Regions from separate parts of the Brevibacillus choshinensis genome, predicted to be linked through region 1. Evidence: riboswitches for the same ligand, from Rfam matches in the RefSeq annotation. Region 1 holds a riboswitch; the other holds the start of a gene.
What was found. A riboswitch is a leader RNA that binds a small molecule or an ion and turns the genes downstream of it on or off. The one in region 1 is predicted to bind cobalamin.
Positions count from the first base shown of each region.

Region 1 (8,071 bases):
CCGTCCGTTCTCATCGACATGGGCACTCGTTTCATTTCCGCTTCCCGTCAAGTCGAGATAGGCGACCTCAGTGGGGGACAGGATTCGCAGCACATCATATCCTTTTGGGGACAAATTGACGTGCCCATCCGCATCCAGAGGAGCAGATCCTACAAAAAATATGCGTTGTTTCTGAATGAAGGCTGCGTGTTCAGGCAAAATCTCCGAAAAAAGTTTCCCCAACTCAAACACTCCCTGCCATCGAAATCGTATGGATTCTTTTATAAAAGAAGAGTTCGTCGCAAGCATTGGGTATCCCTTTGTTCTATGAGCCCCATCGTGGCAGCCGGTACATGTATGCATTCACGTGAATCCATCGAAATGAGGGAGAAGGAATTGACGTTTCAGTCTGAAAATAGAGTGCCGGATCGAATCCTCCGATGGGTGACGGATTCTGTCAGTCCATCGGCACAAGTGCATTCCATTACTCGGCTGTACGGCGGAGTATCATCGATCATTCACACGGTCTCCCTTCGAGTGGATGGGGTCGTGAAGGACTATGTTCTCCGCCAGTTTGACAATCAGGAATGGCTGCGTGCCGAACCGGACCTGGCCGTGCATGAAGCAGAGAGCCTACGCTTGGCGGACGGGACAGGCCTGCCGGTGCCACAGTATTTCGCAAGCGACCCGCATGGAGAAAAATGCGGCGTACCCACCGTGCTGATGTCCAAGCTGGAGGGCGCTGTCGTTTTGCAGCCCCAAGACGAAGCTGGTTGGTTAAATGGGCTCGCCAAAGCGCTTGTGCAGATTCATGCCACCCCAGCTGCAGACTTCCCGTGGGCCTACTATTCCTACAACGATGTGCAGAAGCTGGCGACCCCTGATTGGACACGGAATCCCAAGGTGTGGAAAGATGTGATCGAATATGTCAGACGGCCGTTTCCCGAATTCGAGCCTTGTTTTATCCACAGAGATTATCACCCGAATAACGTGCTATGGGACTGTCACGCCGTAAGTGGAGTGGTGGACTGGGTAAATGCCTGCCGTGGACCTGCCGGAATCGATATCGGACATTGCCGGGTCAATCTCGCCCAGTTATTCGATGTTGCGACAGCCGATTCGTTCTTAGCTGCTTATCAAAGCTATGCGGGACCGAGCTTTCACTATGATCCATACTGGGATTTATTATCCTTGACCGACATTCTCTTTGGAGAGCCGCAAGTCTATGCGGGCTGGACAGCGCTCGGGGTCACGGGATTGACCGACGCCTTGATTGCCGAACGGCTGGAAGCGTACGCCAAAAGCCTGTTGAACGAGTGCTGAGGGCCATTCGAGAGCCATTCAAACAAAACCTGGCCGTGTTGTGGTAAAGTGGAAATATTCGAGCAATAGGACAAAGCAAGCACCGATCCAAAGGAGGCAAGATTAGGTATGCAGCAGGCAGAACCACTCGACTTGGGGAACCGCATCCATCTGATCGACGGTCATGACATGGGCTGGAAGGAACGCACAGGTACTTATGTCATCCAAGAAAGGGAATTGACTTTGGTCGAAACTGGCCCCAGTGTGTCTGTTCCCTATATTCGAGAAGGATTAGCGAAGCTGGGCTACACGACGGAGCAAGTCAAATACATCATCGTCACCCACATTCATTTGGACCATGCGGGTGGCGCTGGATTGTTTTTGCGCGATTGTCCGAATGCAGCGATCGTGGTTCATCCAAAGGGAGCGCGACATCTTGTAGACCCGAGCCGCCTCATAGATGGTGCGCGAGCGGTCTACGGAGAACAGTTTGATTCCCTGTTCGAGCCGATCGTGCCCGTTCCACAGAATCGCTTGATTACCAAAGCGGATGGGGAGACCCTCCGTATCGGACCGGATTGCGTGCTGGAATTCATGGATTCTCCCGGGCACGCGAAGCATCATTTCAGCATATACGATCCAGTCAGCAACGGCATGTTTACAGGAGATACGGTAGGTGTGCATTACCCGCAGCTGCGCAGAGACGGGATCGATCTCTTCTTGCCATCTACTTCACCCAACCAGTTTGATCCGGATGAAATGCTTGGCTCCATTGAGCGTTACAGAGCGCGGGACTTAAGCCGCATCTACTTCGGTCACTTCGGCGCGACGGAGAAGGTAGCGGATGTATACAGCCAAATCACCGAGTGGCTCCCGGTATTTGTACGTGAAGGGAAAGAGGTCTTGGCAAAAGGACTCTCGCATGACGATCTGGCCGAGCGGCTTCTGAATCGGGTAAAAGCCAGTTTGCAGTTGCGAAACGTCCCGGAAGATCATGAGGTATACGAGGTCATCTCGCTGGACCTGTCTGTCTGTTCGATGGGGATTGTCGATTATTTGCAAAAGAAAAGCCGCTAGTTTCATGTTCAGGGAAAGAAGGGCCGGCACTCGCAAAGGGGGCATTGGTTCTTCTTTTTTTGAGGAAGGAATGCTAATATGATGGGGGAGTATGAGCAGGTGGACAATTACATAACAGTAGTTGTGAACAGGTGCCTATCGCCCCTTTTGGGGGCAGGGTGAAAAGGGAAGCCGGTGCAAGTCCGGCGCGGTCCCGCCACTGTAAACGGGTTCATGTCGATTTCGATGCCCCGATAGCCAGGAGACCTGCCTGTTTGCTTGCGCGCTGTGTTCCTTCGCGGAAAGGAGCGGCCGGAACGATTGTCTCGTGCAAATGGAAAAGCATGTACGTACGCCATTTGGGACCTGAAACCGACCCTTCGCTTCTGTAGTGGGAGCGAAGGGTTTTTTACATGCGGCGGATTCTTATCCAGTCTGCCAAAGGCCTCGCGTAGCCGAGCTTATCAATGGGCGTACGAGTGAAGAAAGGAAGAAGTAGGGAATGAAAGTGAATCGATTTTGGAAGCTGGCCTTTCCAGTTTTGGCAACCTTGAGTCTGATTGGCTGCAGCAACAGTCAGCCAGCACAGCCTGAGAAACCTGCGGCCGAGCAACAGTCAGCCACGGATACTGCCGCCGGGACTGCAGCTAAACAGACTACCTATCCGCTTACGGTCAAAGACGCAACTGGAAAAGAGGTGACGATCGCCAAAGCACCTTCACGGATCGTCTCCACTTCCCCGGCCGAGACCGAGATCCTGTTTGCCCTCGGCTTGGATGAGCAGATTGCCGGAGTGTCCGATTACGATGATTATCCAGAGGCAGCCAAGTCAAAGCCGAAGGTCGGCGGAGTCGTGAAGCCGAATGAAGAAGCTATCCTGTCGCAGAGCCCTGATCTCGTGATCGGCGGCATCTCCATGGAAAAGCCGGTGGCAGAGAAGCTGAAAACATTAGGCATGCCTGTCTATGTGACCCAGCCGAAAAAAGTGGACGACATTATGGCGAACATTCTGGTGATGGGAACGATTACGAATCGACAAGAGCAAGCGGAGAAATTGGTTGCTCAAATGAAGAACGATATTGCACGGGTGAAAGATGCCGTGAAAAATGTGAAGCCGGAAGACAGAAAAAAGGTGTACCTCGAATTTTCACCGGGTTGGACGGTCGGAAAAGGGGAATTCATGGATGAGCTGATCACCATGGCAGGGGCGACAAACATTGCGGCGGATACCGAAGGGTGGAACCCGATCAGCGAAGAAAAAATCGTCAAGGACGATCCGGATGTGATTCTATACGCCAAAGGCATCACGGATGACAAAACGGGCAAGCAACTGGAAGATATCATAAAAAACCGCAGCGGATGGGAAAAGATGAAGGCGATTCGCGACCAACAGATCTTCGGGATGGATCAAAATACGCTGTCACGCCCAGGTCCACGCATCACAGAAGGACTGATAGAGGTAGCCAAGGCCATTTATCCCGATTTGGTGAAATAGCATGAGGGGAAGACTGATTGCTTGGATAGGGGCGGGCTTCCTGCTGTTGCTCGCATCTGTCATCATCAGCATTTCCCTAGGGGCAGCCAATCTGCCGCTCTCTCAGGTGTGGCTGATTCTGCTGCACCAGATTCCCGGTTTTTCAAACATGGGTGCAGGGAGTTGGCCGGAATCAGCCGAACAGATCGTGATGAAGGTTCGTTTTCCCCGGGTTGTCCTGGCTGTATTGGTCGGAGCGTGTCTGTCCTTGGCTGGAGCAGGGTTTCAGGGAGTCCTGCGCAATTCCTTGGCTGATCCTTACACCATGGGAGTCGCCTCCGGTTCGGCTGTTGGGGCTGCCTTTTTGATTCTGTTTGGACTGCAGATCCCCTTCCTTGGTGAATGGAGCACCCCTGTCTTGGCATTTCTCACTGGCTTTTTCAGCCTCTGGATTGTCATGAGGCTGGCCAACACGCAGGGCAAGCTGCAGACAGAGACATTGCTCTTGTCTGGGGTCGTCGTACAGGCTTTTTTGGGCTCATTGGTATCCTTTATGGTTTCGCTGTCCGATCAGACGGTCAACGAGATCGTGTTCTGGCTGATGGGTAGCCTGTCATTTCGCGGCTGGTCCTTTACCTATGTCCTGCTGCCGTATCTGATCGTCAGTTTCGTCATTTTGATTGCATACTCTCGTGCGCTCAACCTGTTTGCGCTGGGAGAAAGGCAGGCTGCGCATTTGGGCGTGAATGTCGATCGGACGAAGCTGATCGTGCTGGTTGTCTCGACTTTGGTTACGGCTGCTGCGGTATCCATTTCAGGCATCATCGGCTTCGTCGGTCTGGTCGTTCCTCATTTGGTCCGCATGCTGGTGGGGCCGGACTATCGTATCCTGATACCGATGGCGACGATCTTTGGCGGGATTTATGTGCTCTGGGCCGATACGCTTGCGAGAATGCTTCTCGTTCCGACGGAGATACCGCTTGGCGTAGTCACCGCGTTTTTGGGAGCTCCGTTTTTTGCATACTTGCTGAAAAAGAACAAACGAACAGGGGGGAGGTAGCCGGATGATCGAGGTCAAAGCCTTGCACAAGTCTTTTCACGGGAAATCCGTTGTGACAGACGTGAGCTTCGCGGTGGAGCGAGGAGAGTTTTTTGGCATCATCGGACCAAATGGCAGCGGCAAATCGACGCTGATGAAAATGATTTCCGGCGTCATTTCGCCCGATGGAGGAGAGATTTTGATAGCGGAAAAGCCGATCGGCTCCTATTCGCGCAAAGCTCTTGCCCGTCTTCTGGCGGTTCTCGAGCAAGAAGCGCTCCCCCCGGTCGGCTTTCGTGTGCGTGAAGTATTGGAGATGGGACGTTTTCCTTATCAAAATTGGCTGGGCGAAGAAGCAGAGGATCCCACTCCACTGATTGATGAAATTGTAGGCATGCTCGGACTGGCAGAGCTGGAGGATCGGACGCTCGACCAGCTGAGCGGAGGAGAAAAGCAGCGTGTTGCCCTTGGGAAATCCCTCGTGCAAAAGCCGATGCTGCTCCTGCTCGATGAGCCGACGACGTATCTCGATATCGGCTATCAAATCCAGCTGATGGATATCGTGCGCAGCTGGCAAAAGAATACACAGGTCACCGTGGTGGCCGTGCTGCACGACTTGAATCTCGCTTCCCTTTACTGTGATCGCATCCTGATGGTGCATAAAGGCAATCAGATCCGTGTAGGAGATCCTCGCGACATCCTGCAAAGCAGCTTGATTGAACAAGTATACGGGACGCGACCGATCGTAATGGAGCACCCCGTTCATCAGCTCCCTCAAATCATCCTGCAATCCGGTACCTAGTCCAAGGAGGGCATGCAAAAATGGTTGTGCTGATTACAGGCGGCGCCAAAAGCGGAAAAAGCACGTTTGCAGAAAGGTACGCTGCCAAGCTCGGCTCAGCAGGCATCTACATCGCAACGTCCCCCGTATTCGATGATGAGCTGCAGGCGAGGGTTCTGGAGCACCAGCAGCGCAGGGAAATGTCCTCGATTCGATGGGAAACGATCGAGGAGGAATTCGAGCTGGATGCAGTGTTAAAAAAGCTGGCCGATGATAACGAGCTTGCGGACACGGTCGTGCTTGTGGATTGCTTGATTTTGTGGCTGTCAAATTGGCTCATGCGTTGCGGCCAGCACGATGCCGTGCAGCGGATTTTGGTGCAGCTCGATCGTTTGGAGCAGACTCTTCTGACATTCCCTGGGACGCTGCTGTTGGTCACAAATGAAGTCGGCTATGGAATCGTGCCAGAATATCCGCTGGGTCGTATTTTTCGGGATCTCGCAGGCGTCATGAATCAGCGGATGGCGGCTGTGAGTGACCGTGTGTTCCTCGTCACGGCAGGCATTCCGATCGAATTGAAAAGCAGGGAGTTCAAGATGTAAGAGGCGGGCAACCTTGCCAAAAAGGTTGGCATATTCACGCTTTCTAATGATATAATGTAAGAAAAGCAATGGAAGGGATCAGGATACCATGCGTCCCCACAGGACGATCTGGAAACGTTATGACCTCTCCTACATCTAGCTTCGTAGTAGTCGCTCGTCACTTTGACGACCAACCTACTACGGAAGCGAGGTCTTTTGTATGAGTAGCGACTTATACTTGCGAATTTCCTCCTTAGTCGGTTGGCCGTCTGTGCCAAAATCGACAAAATTGCGAGGAATTCAAGATGAGGAGAGCGCTGCAGGTAACACGACGATACAGTTTGATTTTGTTTGGAGCATTATTGTTAGCTTTCACGTATTTTCACATTAATTTTCAAAACCACTTGTCTGAAGGTGGTTTCGTCGGTCTGGGTCTGATAGCAAAATACGCGTTTGACCTGTCCCCGGCGACCATGATGCTCTTGCTGGATATCCCACTGTTTTTGGTGGCATGGCTGGTGAGAGGACGTCAGTTTATCTGGGATACGATTTTTGCATCTTTATCGTTTACTGTTTTTTACGATCTGTTTGAGCGATTTTCCCCCATCGTCATTGACCTTAGCCGAATGATGCCGGTCGCATCGATTCTGTCAGGTGTTCTCACCGGATTGGGTACGGGACTGGTTCTGCGCTATGGGGCCGCAACTGGAGGAGACGATATCTTGTCTCTTTTACTTAGCAAGTACACCGGACTGTCGATCGGTACCATTTTCCTGTTGTTTGATGCTTTGGTACTGACGCTGTCGTTCTGGTATGTACCTGTGAAAGAAATGATGTTCACCATTTTGGCAGTTGTCATTTCCAGCCGTGTGATCACGTGGACGGTTGAATCGGGAGCGGCTGTCGAGATCAGTGAAGAGGGTCATGGGCATGGCAACGTATCCATGACGCACAGATAATGAAGAGCAATGTTGAAGAACATGTAAATAGAAAGCGAACGCGAAAGACCTTGCCTGATGCAGCTGGCAAGGTCTTTTTGTACAAATATTGGCACCGTAGAATGAGCGCGTCCGGCAGATACTATCAAATAAGTCTAACCGATCGATACAGGCAACAGAAAGGAACTGCTATGAGCGAAAATTTCTTTGGTCAATACAAGGAATTTGTGGTCGTCCCCAAGGAAGAAAGCAAGGAAGGGCTGGAAGAAGATTTTGTTCCCGAGGATTATGCAATCCATTTCATCCTCACGTTCTCTTTGTATGATTCCTGCATTTCGAGCTGGACAGAAGCGCTCAAGTACCATGTGAACGTGGAGAACAGCTTGAAAAAGGTGGTGGCGGAGCTCAATGCGAAAAAGAAAAACCTGCTCCGGCTGGAAGTATTGGAACTGGTTGATGGAAAAACGTATTTCGTCCTGGCCCTCTCGTGGAAGGACATGAAACAAGAAGAGCAAGCCGTAAGGGACAAGATCCGCACGTTCTTGGACAAGGACTTTTCTACAGATCTTCTGATCGGAGAAATGTGGTACCAGCTGATCGGGGGAAAAGGAAAGTTCGAGCGTCGCCTCTTTACCTATACGATGGAAAAATACGAGCCGCGAACTTCTGAGCATCTTACGAATTAGGCAATTCATCCTGATTTGTTTGTAGAAAATATAGGGAATGAGATGCAGGGAGATACATTGGTGAGGGCGAATCTGGCAGTAGAGGAAGAAAAATAGGTCCGAATGTAACATAAATCCCATCGCAGCAACTACCGATACCAGAAGAGAGACAAAAAAGGGAGATAGGGGAACTTATGCCTACGTACTATTACTTTACATGCCAAAAATGTCGAACCCGAGGGGGCGTATTCGGCGA
Region 1 is NZ_CP069127.1:3,965,181-3,973,251, reverse strand. It holds gene JNE38_RS20010 (pyridoxamine 5'-phosphate oxidase family protein) at 1-222, opposite strand, end outside; gene JNE38_RS20005 (phosphotransferase family protein) at 376-1,302, shown strand; gene JNE38_RS20000 (MBL fold metallo-hydrolase) at 1,411-2,358, shown strand; cobalamin riboswitch at 2,471-2,626, shown strand; gene JNE38_RS19995 (ABC transporter substrate-binding protein) at 2,840-3,832, shown strand; gene JNE38_RS19990 (FecCD family ABC transporter permease) at 3,834-4,871, shown strand; gene JNE38_RS19985 (ABC transporter ATP-binding protein) at 4,876-5,652, shown strand; gene cobU (bifunctional adenosylcobinamide kinase/adenosylcobinamide-phosphate guanylyltransferase) at 5,673-6,233, shown strand; gene JNE38_RS19975 (YitT family protein) at 6,518-7,171, shown strand; gene JNE38_RS19970 (hypothetical protein) at 7,342-7,836, shown strand.

Region 2 (8,071 bases), 2.7 Mb from region 1:
AGCTCTTTGGGCATTTCCTTGCCGCCGAGCTTTTGGTGCAGCTCTTCTGCAAACGGAATCCCGTCCTTTTTCTCGCCATCGCAAAAATCGCAAGCCTTGACCTGCACTACGTCCCCGATCGGACTCAAAATCAGTCCGAGCTGACGAAGCTTCGTTGTGATCCTGTCCGGATTTGCCGTCGGAACGCGCAGGATGATCTGGTGGTGCGGCGTATACTCGAGCTCGCCTTTTTCTCCCGCCACTTCAGCCAGAGTCATCATTTGCTGCGGCGTGATTTTTTTATTGGCAACACCCGGGCTGACCGCGCATTCGAAGATCATCTCCGGAACAAAGGAGGATGCCGTACGCGCTGCAGGACTCGCGGTCTGCGGCGTGACGATTCCCTTGGCCTCGTTGGCGATGGTCAGTGCTTGCACCGCCCAGTCCAGCGGGGATTGCTTCGGCTCAGGAGCTGTCGGCGCTTCTAGAACCGCCGTCGCTGCCGAAGTCGAGTCTGCTAGAGTGGAGGCGACTGGTCCGCCTGCAGTTGGCGCAATCGTCACCGATGCACCGCTGTTTTGTTCGCGGACTGGCGAAGCGGCTGCGATCGAGACGGACGCTTCTGCCCTCGTCTCTGCCTCCTCTGTTGCCTCCAGCGACCACGGCTCATTTTCCACCCGCAGTCGCTGGTGCGGCTTCAGCGGCTGCTCATCCGCGGACAACGTGTACTTGCGCTGGTAACCGCGCGGCGTAATCATTTTGCCGTCGTAGACAAACGTGGACGAGTTGCCGATAATCACGGTTGTCAGCATCCCGATGTCATGCTCCAGCATTTGCGCCAGCGTAGTGACTACGACATGCTCCCGTTCACGGAACGCACTCTTTACGATCCCGACCGGCGTATCCGGCGAGCGGTATTGCAGCAGGATGCGCTGAGCCTCCACGATCTGACGAGTGCGCCTTCCGCTGCGAGGGTTGTAGAGGGCGATGACGAAATCCGCCATCCCGGCCGCATCAATCCGGCGGGCGATCAGCTCCCACGGCGTCAAGTGGTCGCTCAAGCTGATGGTGCAGGCATCGTGCATGATCGGCGCACCCAGGATCGCTCCACAGGAGTTGATCGCAGAGATTCCCGGAACGATCTCGATCGGGACTCCGTTCGCTTCCGTCCAGCCTTTTTCCACCAAGACTTCGTAGACGAGACCTGCCATGCCGTATACGCCAGCGTCGCCACTGGAGATCACGGCTACTTTCTTGCCTTCCTCTTCCGCTTGTCGCACAGCCTCACGTGCACGAGCCACCTCTTCCGTCATCCCGGTACTGACCACCTCCTGATCCGTCAACAGCTCCCGAATCAGATCCACATACGTCGAGTAGCCAATGATGACATCAGACTCCTGAATCGCTTCCCGCGCCCGTTTCGTGATGTGTTCAAAACTTCCTGGGCCAAACCCGATCACAAACAACTTGCCGCTCATACGGCCCCTCCTCTCCACTGGCGAGCTTTTCACCTGCCAGTGATCCCTTTTTCGCTACAATCGATTCTATGTTGATCCACACTACCCCAGCGTGACGGCAATCGCCATGCAGACGATGAGGCATAGCAAGGAAACCAGGTACATCAACCGGACTGTCGACTGGATATCCCCCGAACGCAGCGGTCTGTGGGCATCGCCCATTCTGGCCCGATCCGACGGAACTCCCTGATAGAAATTCAGCCCGCCGAGCTGCACCCCCAGCGCCCCTGCGACACCAGCTTCCGGCAAGCCGCTGTTGGGGCTCGGATGCAGATGCGCGTCACGGCGGATCATCGCCCAGCACTGCTGATAATCCAGCTGCGCAAGCTTGCTCGCGATAACCAGCAAGAGCGCAGTGAGCCGGGCGGGAATGTAGTTCAGCACGTCGTCAAAGCGGGCGGACGCCCAGCCGAGATTTTGGTACTTTTCATTTTTGTAGCCCACCATCGAGTCCAGCGTGTTGGCTGCCCGATAGGCCATCGCCAGAGGTGCCCCTCCTATGGCCGCGTAAATCAGGGGAGAGACGATCGCGTCCACGATGTTTTCCGCTACCGTTTCCACCGCTCCCCGGCAAATGTCCGATTCATCCAAACGTTCGGTGTCGCGGCCGACCACCATGGATAGCGAACGCCTCGCCTGCGTGAAGTCGCCAACCGCCAGATGTCTCGCAATCTCAAGCCCTGCGTCCGCCAAGCCTTTGGTCGCGATCGTCGTCGATATCAGCCAGGCACTCAGCACCCAGCCAAGCAGCGGATGAACCCGCGCCGCCGCCCACACGATCAGCCATACGGCAAGGTAGCTGCCGGATACGATCAAGAGTGGAAACAGCAGTCCGGCAATTTTCAAATGCTCTTCCCTCTTGATGAGGGTGCGGATGACGCGCTCCAGCCGCGTAATCCACCAGCCGATGATGACGACCGGATGCGTCAGCCCCCGCGGTTCACCCACCACACGGTCGATCAGGTAAGCCGCTCCCAATATCAATGCCTCGTTCATCATGATCCTCTCTCGTTCGTCAGAGATTGCTTTCGAAAGCGTTGTCCGTCCCATTCCACGACAAGGACCTCTCCGTTCTTCAAGCCTTCTGTCTGCCAGTAGCGGCTGGGATCCTGCATAAGCCACTCCGCCTGGAACCAGCGGATGACGCCGCCGTGTGTAACGATAACTGCCGTGCCGGCCGGCTCACCCGAATCCATCCCCTTCAGCAATCCGCGCAGCCATTGATCCACGCGCCCGCCTAGCTCACGCAGACTTTCTCCGTTTGGCGGTGCGTACGTGAACGGATCGGCGTACCAGCGCGTGGCTCGTTCGTTATCCTTTTCCATCAACTGTTCGTATGTAAAGAGCTCCCAATCCCCAAAGGACAGCTCGCGCAGTGCGGGTACGGTCACCAGCGGGACTTTCCAGCCAGCCGCTAGGGGCTCTGCCGTCTGCACGCAACGCCGCAAATCACTGGAATAGAGCGTAACAGGAGTCTCTCCCACGCGTGCCAACCGTTTTGCCAGCTCGCCGGCCTCACGCAGGCCCGTCTCATTCAAAGCAACATCGCTATGTCCCAAATACCGCTTTTGCCGATTCATATCCGTCTCGCCATGGCGTATCCAAAGCCATCTCATGCCCACCAGCTCCCAGCGAGGACGAGCAGCATGACCGCCTCGCTGCTCTCGATCACCGCTCCATAGCAGTCTCCGTTAAGACCGCCGAGCTTGCCTGCCACCTCGCGTGAAAACCACAGAGCAAACAGCAGCGACACCGCGATCGCAGCCACCGCTGCCCACCCGCCGAGCAGCCAGCCCGCAGCAAGCAAGACGGCGTAACCGAGCCAGATCGACAGGGAGGACAGTCCTTCACTGATGCCCCTCCCGATGCCTTTCTCAGCGGATATGTACGGCCAAAAGCGGATCGCGAGGAGTACATGCGTCCTCGCTGCGAACGGCACGAGGAGCAGCAGTGCCCACTCCAAGCGAGCCAGCTCAGCCAGGGAAGCCGCTTTGAGCAGCAGTAGCAGGATGGCCGCCAGTACCCCCATTGCTCCGACTCGGCTGTCCTTCATGATCGCCAAGACCTGCTCGCGGGGACGACTGCTGCCCAGACCGTCTGCCAGATCCATCCAACCGTCCAGATGAAGGCCACCTGTGATGTACACCCATATCCCGAGCGTCAACACGGCAGCCAGCAGAGGGCTGAACAAGTAAAGGGCTGCTTGGTTAATGGCACATAGCAACAGCCCGATGACAATGCCCACTGCCGGATACCAGTTGACGCTCTTTTTCCATGCCGTCTCCGAAGGCTTTAGCCACGGCACCGGGATTCTCGTAAAAAACGATATCGCATGCCACAGCGCGCTCATCCCTTGATCCTCCAGGGAATTCCGGCCATAATGGCATAGACCGTATCAGCCTGCCGAGCTGTCAGCTGATTGACATCCCCCAGCACATCGGCAAACCAGCGCCCCAGCCTGCTCATCGCGACTCCGCCCAATCCGACCTCGCTGGTGACGGCAATGACGGTTTGGCTTTGTCCAGCTTCGGCCACGCCCGCCAACCATTCTTTCGCATCCCGCACGATTTCCTGTGTAATCGATTCGCTTCTCCATTCTGGCTCCGGCACGCTCATCAACCGGTTGCTCACCCACGTGGAGAGGCAATCGACCAGCACCACCTCATAACCGGCACTGGCGGCACGCACGTCGGCGAGCTGACCAAAAGCCTCGACACATCCCCAATGAGCGGGTCGGCGGGCCTGATGCTTCTCGATCCTCGCCGTCATCTCTTCGTCCCATGCTTCCCCTGTCGCTACGTAGATCACGGAACCGCTCGTCTTCTCGGCCAGTTCCTCCGCAAAGCGGCTTTTTCCGGAGCGTACGCCTCCTGTCACCAGGATCAGACTCACTTACGCCCACCTCCCGTCGCACCAGACATCGCGCAGGGCTTTCACCAGCCGTTCATTTTCCTTTGGACCGCGGACGGCGATCCGCACATCATGCGCAGTCAAGCCCGGATACATGGCACAGCTTCGGATCAGGATTCCTTTTTTGCCGAGGAGCGCTTGCAATTGCTCGGCGGTCTTAGAGGCCGGCGAACGCATCAGCAAAAAGTTCGCTTCCCCCGCCCAGACCTTCCAGCCGAGCTCATCTCGGATAAACCGGGTGAGGTAGTCACGTTCGAAAGCGATCAACTCGCGCGTCTTTTCCTCGTATGACTGCTCTGCAAGGCAAAGCACCCCTGCCCGCAGCGCCAATGCATTGACGCTCCAGCTCACCTGCTTTTCGCGCATGCGGCCGATCACCTCGGGATGTGCGATCGCGTAGCCGAGGCGCAGTCCGGGTATCGCGTACATCTTGGTCATCGATCGCATGAGGATGACGTGCGGAAAGCTTTCTAACCGATCCGCCAATGTAAACTGCCGCTCCTCCTCCACAAAGTCGAGAAAGGCTTCGTCTACGACCAGCCACGTCTTCGTCTGCTCAGCCCAGTCCGCCATTTTCAAGAGCTCATCCTGCTGGTACAAGACGCCTGTCGGATTGTTCGGTGAGCCTACGAAGATCAGATCGGCTTCTTCAAACAATCGATGCAGATCTCCCATATCCGGCTTGTATCCATTCTCTTCCACGCCGTAGCAGCCGACGACTCGTGCGCCGAACTGGGTGGCGAGCTGCGCGTATTCGGAAAAACACGGATAGACCACTCCGACCGTCTGCGGCGCGAGACCGAGAATCGCGATTGCCATCGCTTCTGCCGCTCCATTTGCAGACAGCAGCCATGACTGTGGCAAACCGAGGCGATCAGCCAGAGCCTGACGAAACTCACGGTGCCCAGGGTCCGGATATCTCGTCACTTCTCCGATCGAATCGACCAGCATCTGTCTGACACTCTCCGGCATCCCGAGCGGATTGATGTTGGCGCTGTAATCGAGGAACTCGCCTGGGGCCACGCCAAACCGCTCAGCCGCTGTCAGCAGGTCACCGCCATGCCCGAAGGTTTCCAGCACGCCCATCAGAATTCCACTCCCAACACAGCGGGGATTCCTTCATCGTAGTAGTGCTTGATCGGCTTCATCTCTGTCACCAGATCAGCCATGTCCATGATTTCCTGCTTGGCGCTTCGGCCCGTAATCACGAGGTGAATATGCTTCGGCCTGCTTTGGATCGTCTCCAGCACATCCGCAAGGGGCAGCACGTCATCAATAGGAAAACGGTCGATGGCCAGCGCGTTGTTCAGCTCATCGAAAATGACGACATCGTAGCCGCCGCTGAGCAGCTGTTCCTTCGCATAGTCCCACGCTTCCTTCAAGGCAGCGCGATGCTCTTCCGGCGTCTTGGTCCAGGTAAAGCCAATCCCCTTTTGCACGATCTCAATCCCGATTTTGTCAAAGACGAGCTTTTCCCCGTAGGTACGTTCCGGCGACTTGATGAACTGCACCATCAGCACTTTTTTGCCCCGACCCGTAGCCCGTACAGCGAGCCCGAGTGCAGCCGTTGTTTTTCCCTTGCCGTCTCCTGTATAGACCAGCAGCAATCCTCGTTTGGCGTCTTGTTTATTCATTGTGAATCCTCCCGCAAATCAATAAATAAAAAACGCTTCGTTCTCCCTCAAACATGAAAGGAAAACAAAGCGCGGATGGCAATCAAGCAACGATCCTCACCTCTTCCTTTGACCCGAAGGAAATCAGTGCACACACAAAAACAGGCAGGTCTCCTGGCTCGAGGATCATCACCCCTCTTCTCCTTCCCGCTCCCTATTGGGCAGTGGATGGCTGACGCCGTGAAGATGGGCTCCTCTCTTACAGTGGCGGGACCGCGTTGGCATTTCACCAAACTTCCCTTTTAACCTTGCTCCTGCAAAAGGATTTCGCAGAAACAAGGACCTGTTTGTACTAACGTATTCAATTGACGCTGTCTTCTATGACAAGCACTTGCTTTAATAATAGCAAATGCCTGTGGGGATTCAAGCAAAAGCTGGGAAAATGGTTAGGATATATCTTCCAAATAAGGAGTGAGAAAGTTGGCGGAATCATGTAAGAATCTGTCTCGTATTCGGGCTGTCTGGATGGGATTGCTCATGGTGGCCTTGCTGTTTGCGTACGTGCCGGCACAAGCAGCGGAAAAAATAGAAGTGCCGGTGAAGCTGACGGTGTTATCCGAGGAAGGTGAGCCCAAACTCGATGATGAAATCACCATCGAAGCTGTCACAGAAAAGAAAGGAGACTATTACGAGGCCTTTTTCACAAATGTCAAAGAGTCTGCTGAGACTAAGATCGTAGACGGTCATTATGTTTCGAGAGTGACTTTCCAAGCGGAATACATCGGGGAAAAGACTTTTGACTATTCCATTTCCATGCATGGAGAAGGGCAAGCATGGGTCGGCCACGCATCCGTGACCATCCGCGTCAAAGACAACATGCCTGGAGTCATTCCAAGTGTGGATTCTGGTTTCGTGATCTCCCCGTCTAAGAATCTGATCGTCGGACAAAAAATCAAATTTACCGTGACTACGCCCTACAAAGGGGAAATAACAAAAGAAGGGAATTTTCACTTTTACTCCATGAACTCAGTGGATGACACGCAAAAAGTCGAGCAAGTCCGCACCGTACGCAGAGGAAACTTTTATGTAACGACCGGCTACTTTACGCCGAAAATACCGGGAACGTATATGCCTTTCTTTTTCAATAAGATGCAGGATGAAAAGACAAAAGAAGTATGGGAGGGTATAGGATTCTACAAATTCGAAGTCAAAGAAAACCCCACCATCGCCGTCTCCCTCTCCCCTAACACGGCTTATATGAAAGCAGGGGAAGAAATCTATCTGACTGTCACTTATCCCTTGAACAAGGATTCGGGTTCCTCCGAGCACTACATGTCGTGGAACAATCCGAGCGTAGTCCAGTTCATCGGTACCTACGATGACGACCTTCGCGGATACAAATACATCTACCGCTTCAAGCCCGCGAAAAAGGGAACGTACACCCTCGAAGTCAGCGTCAAGCAAGACTCGAGCGGCCAAATACGAGTAGGCAAAGCAAAAACCAAAATCTACGTTCGTTAGAAAAAAACGATGAAAATGCAAAAAAGCGAGTGCCCCGCAAGCTGTCCACGGCTTGAAGAGGCACTTTTTTCATGTACTCCGACTCATAATTGCAGAAAATTAAATATAATTACAGTTTACTAAAAACCCTTTTTCCGCTACGATATTTCCTAAAGTCGCCCAATTCTTTCAAACAATCAAACCTGCCCAAGGAGGTGAACGAAAATGAACTATCCTCGCATTCCAGCCATACACGATGACCGGACAGCTTTCACGCCTCCTGTGATCGAATGCGGCGAAGCGATGGTCCCTCTCTCTACCTTGTCTCCCAGAATCACAGTCTATCCCGCTTACTACCATCTCGGCTATGCGGGCACCCAGACCGAAGCCTATTTGCGCAAGGGAGCGGCGGACAGACTGGCACTTGCCGCCGAACGGCTTCCAGACGGCTTGCAGCTGGTCGTGTTCGATGGCTGGCGTTCCTATGAAGTACAAGCATCCTTGTACGAAGGATTCCGCCAAGACCTGCTCTCACAAGGCTGGACGGATGAA
Region 2 is NZ_CP069127.1:1,226,585-1,234,655, reverse strand. It holds gene cobJ (precorrin-3B C(17)-methyltransferase) at 1-1,457, opposite strand, end outside; gene cbiB (adenosylcobinamide-phosphate synthase CbiB) at 1,539-2,492, opposite strand; gene JNE38_RS06600 (histidine phosphatase family protein) at 2,492-3,112, opposite strand; gene cobS (adenosylcobinamide-GDP ribazoletransferase) at 3,109-3,846, opposite strand; gene cobU (bifunctional adenosylcobinamide kinase/adenosylcobinamide-phosphate guanylyltransferase) at 3,843-4,388, opposite strand; gene cobD (threonine-phosphate decarboxylase CobD) at 4,389-5,492, opposite strand; gene cobO (cob(I)yrinic acid a,c-diamide adenosyltransferase) at 5,492-6,040, opposite strand; cobalamin riboswitch at 6,167-6,381, opposite strand; gene JNE38_RS06575 (hypothetical protein) at 6,500-7,540, shown strand; gene JNE38_RS06570 (M15 family metallopeptidase) at 7,745-8,071, shown strand, end outside.
Region 2: it holds a riboswitch for cobalamin, as region 1 does, so the genes downstream of both, cobO (cob(I)yrinic acid a,c-diamide adenosyltransferase) here and JNE38_RS19995 (ABC transporter substrate-binding protein) in region 1, are expected to answer to the same signal.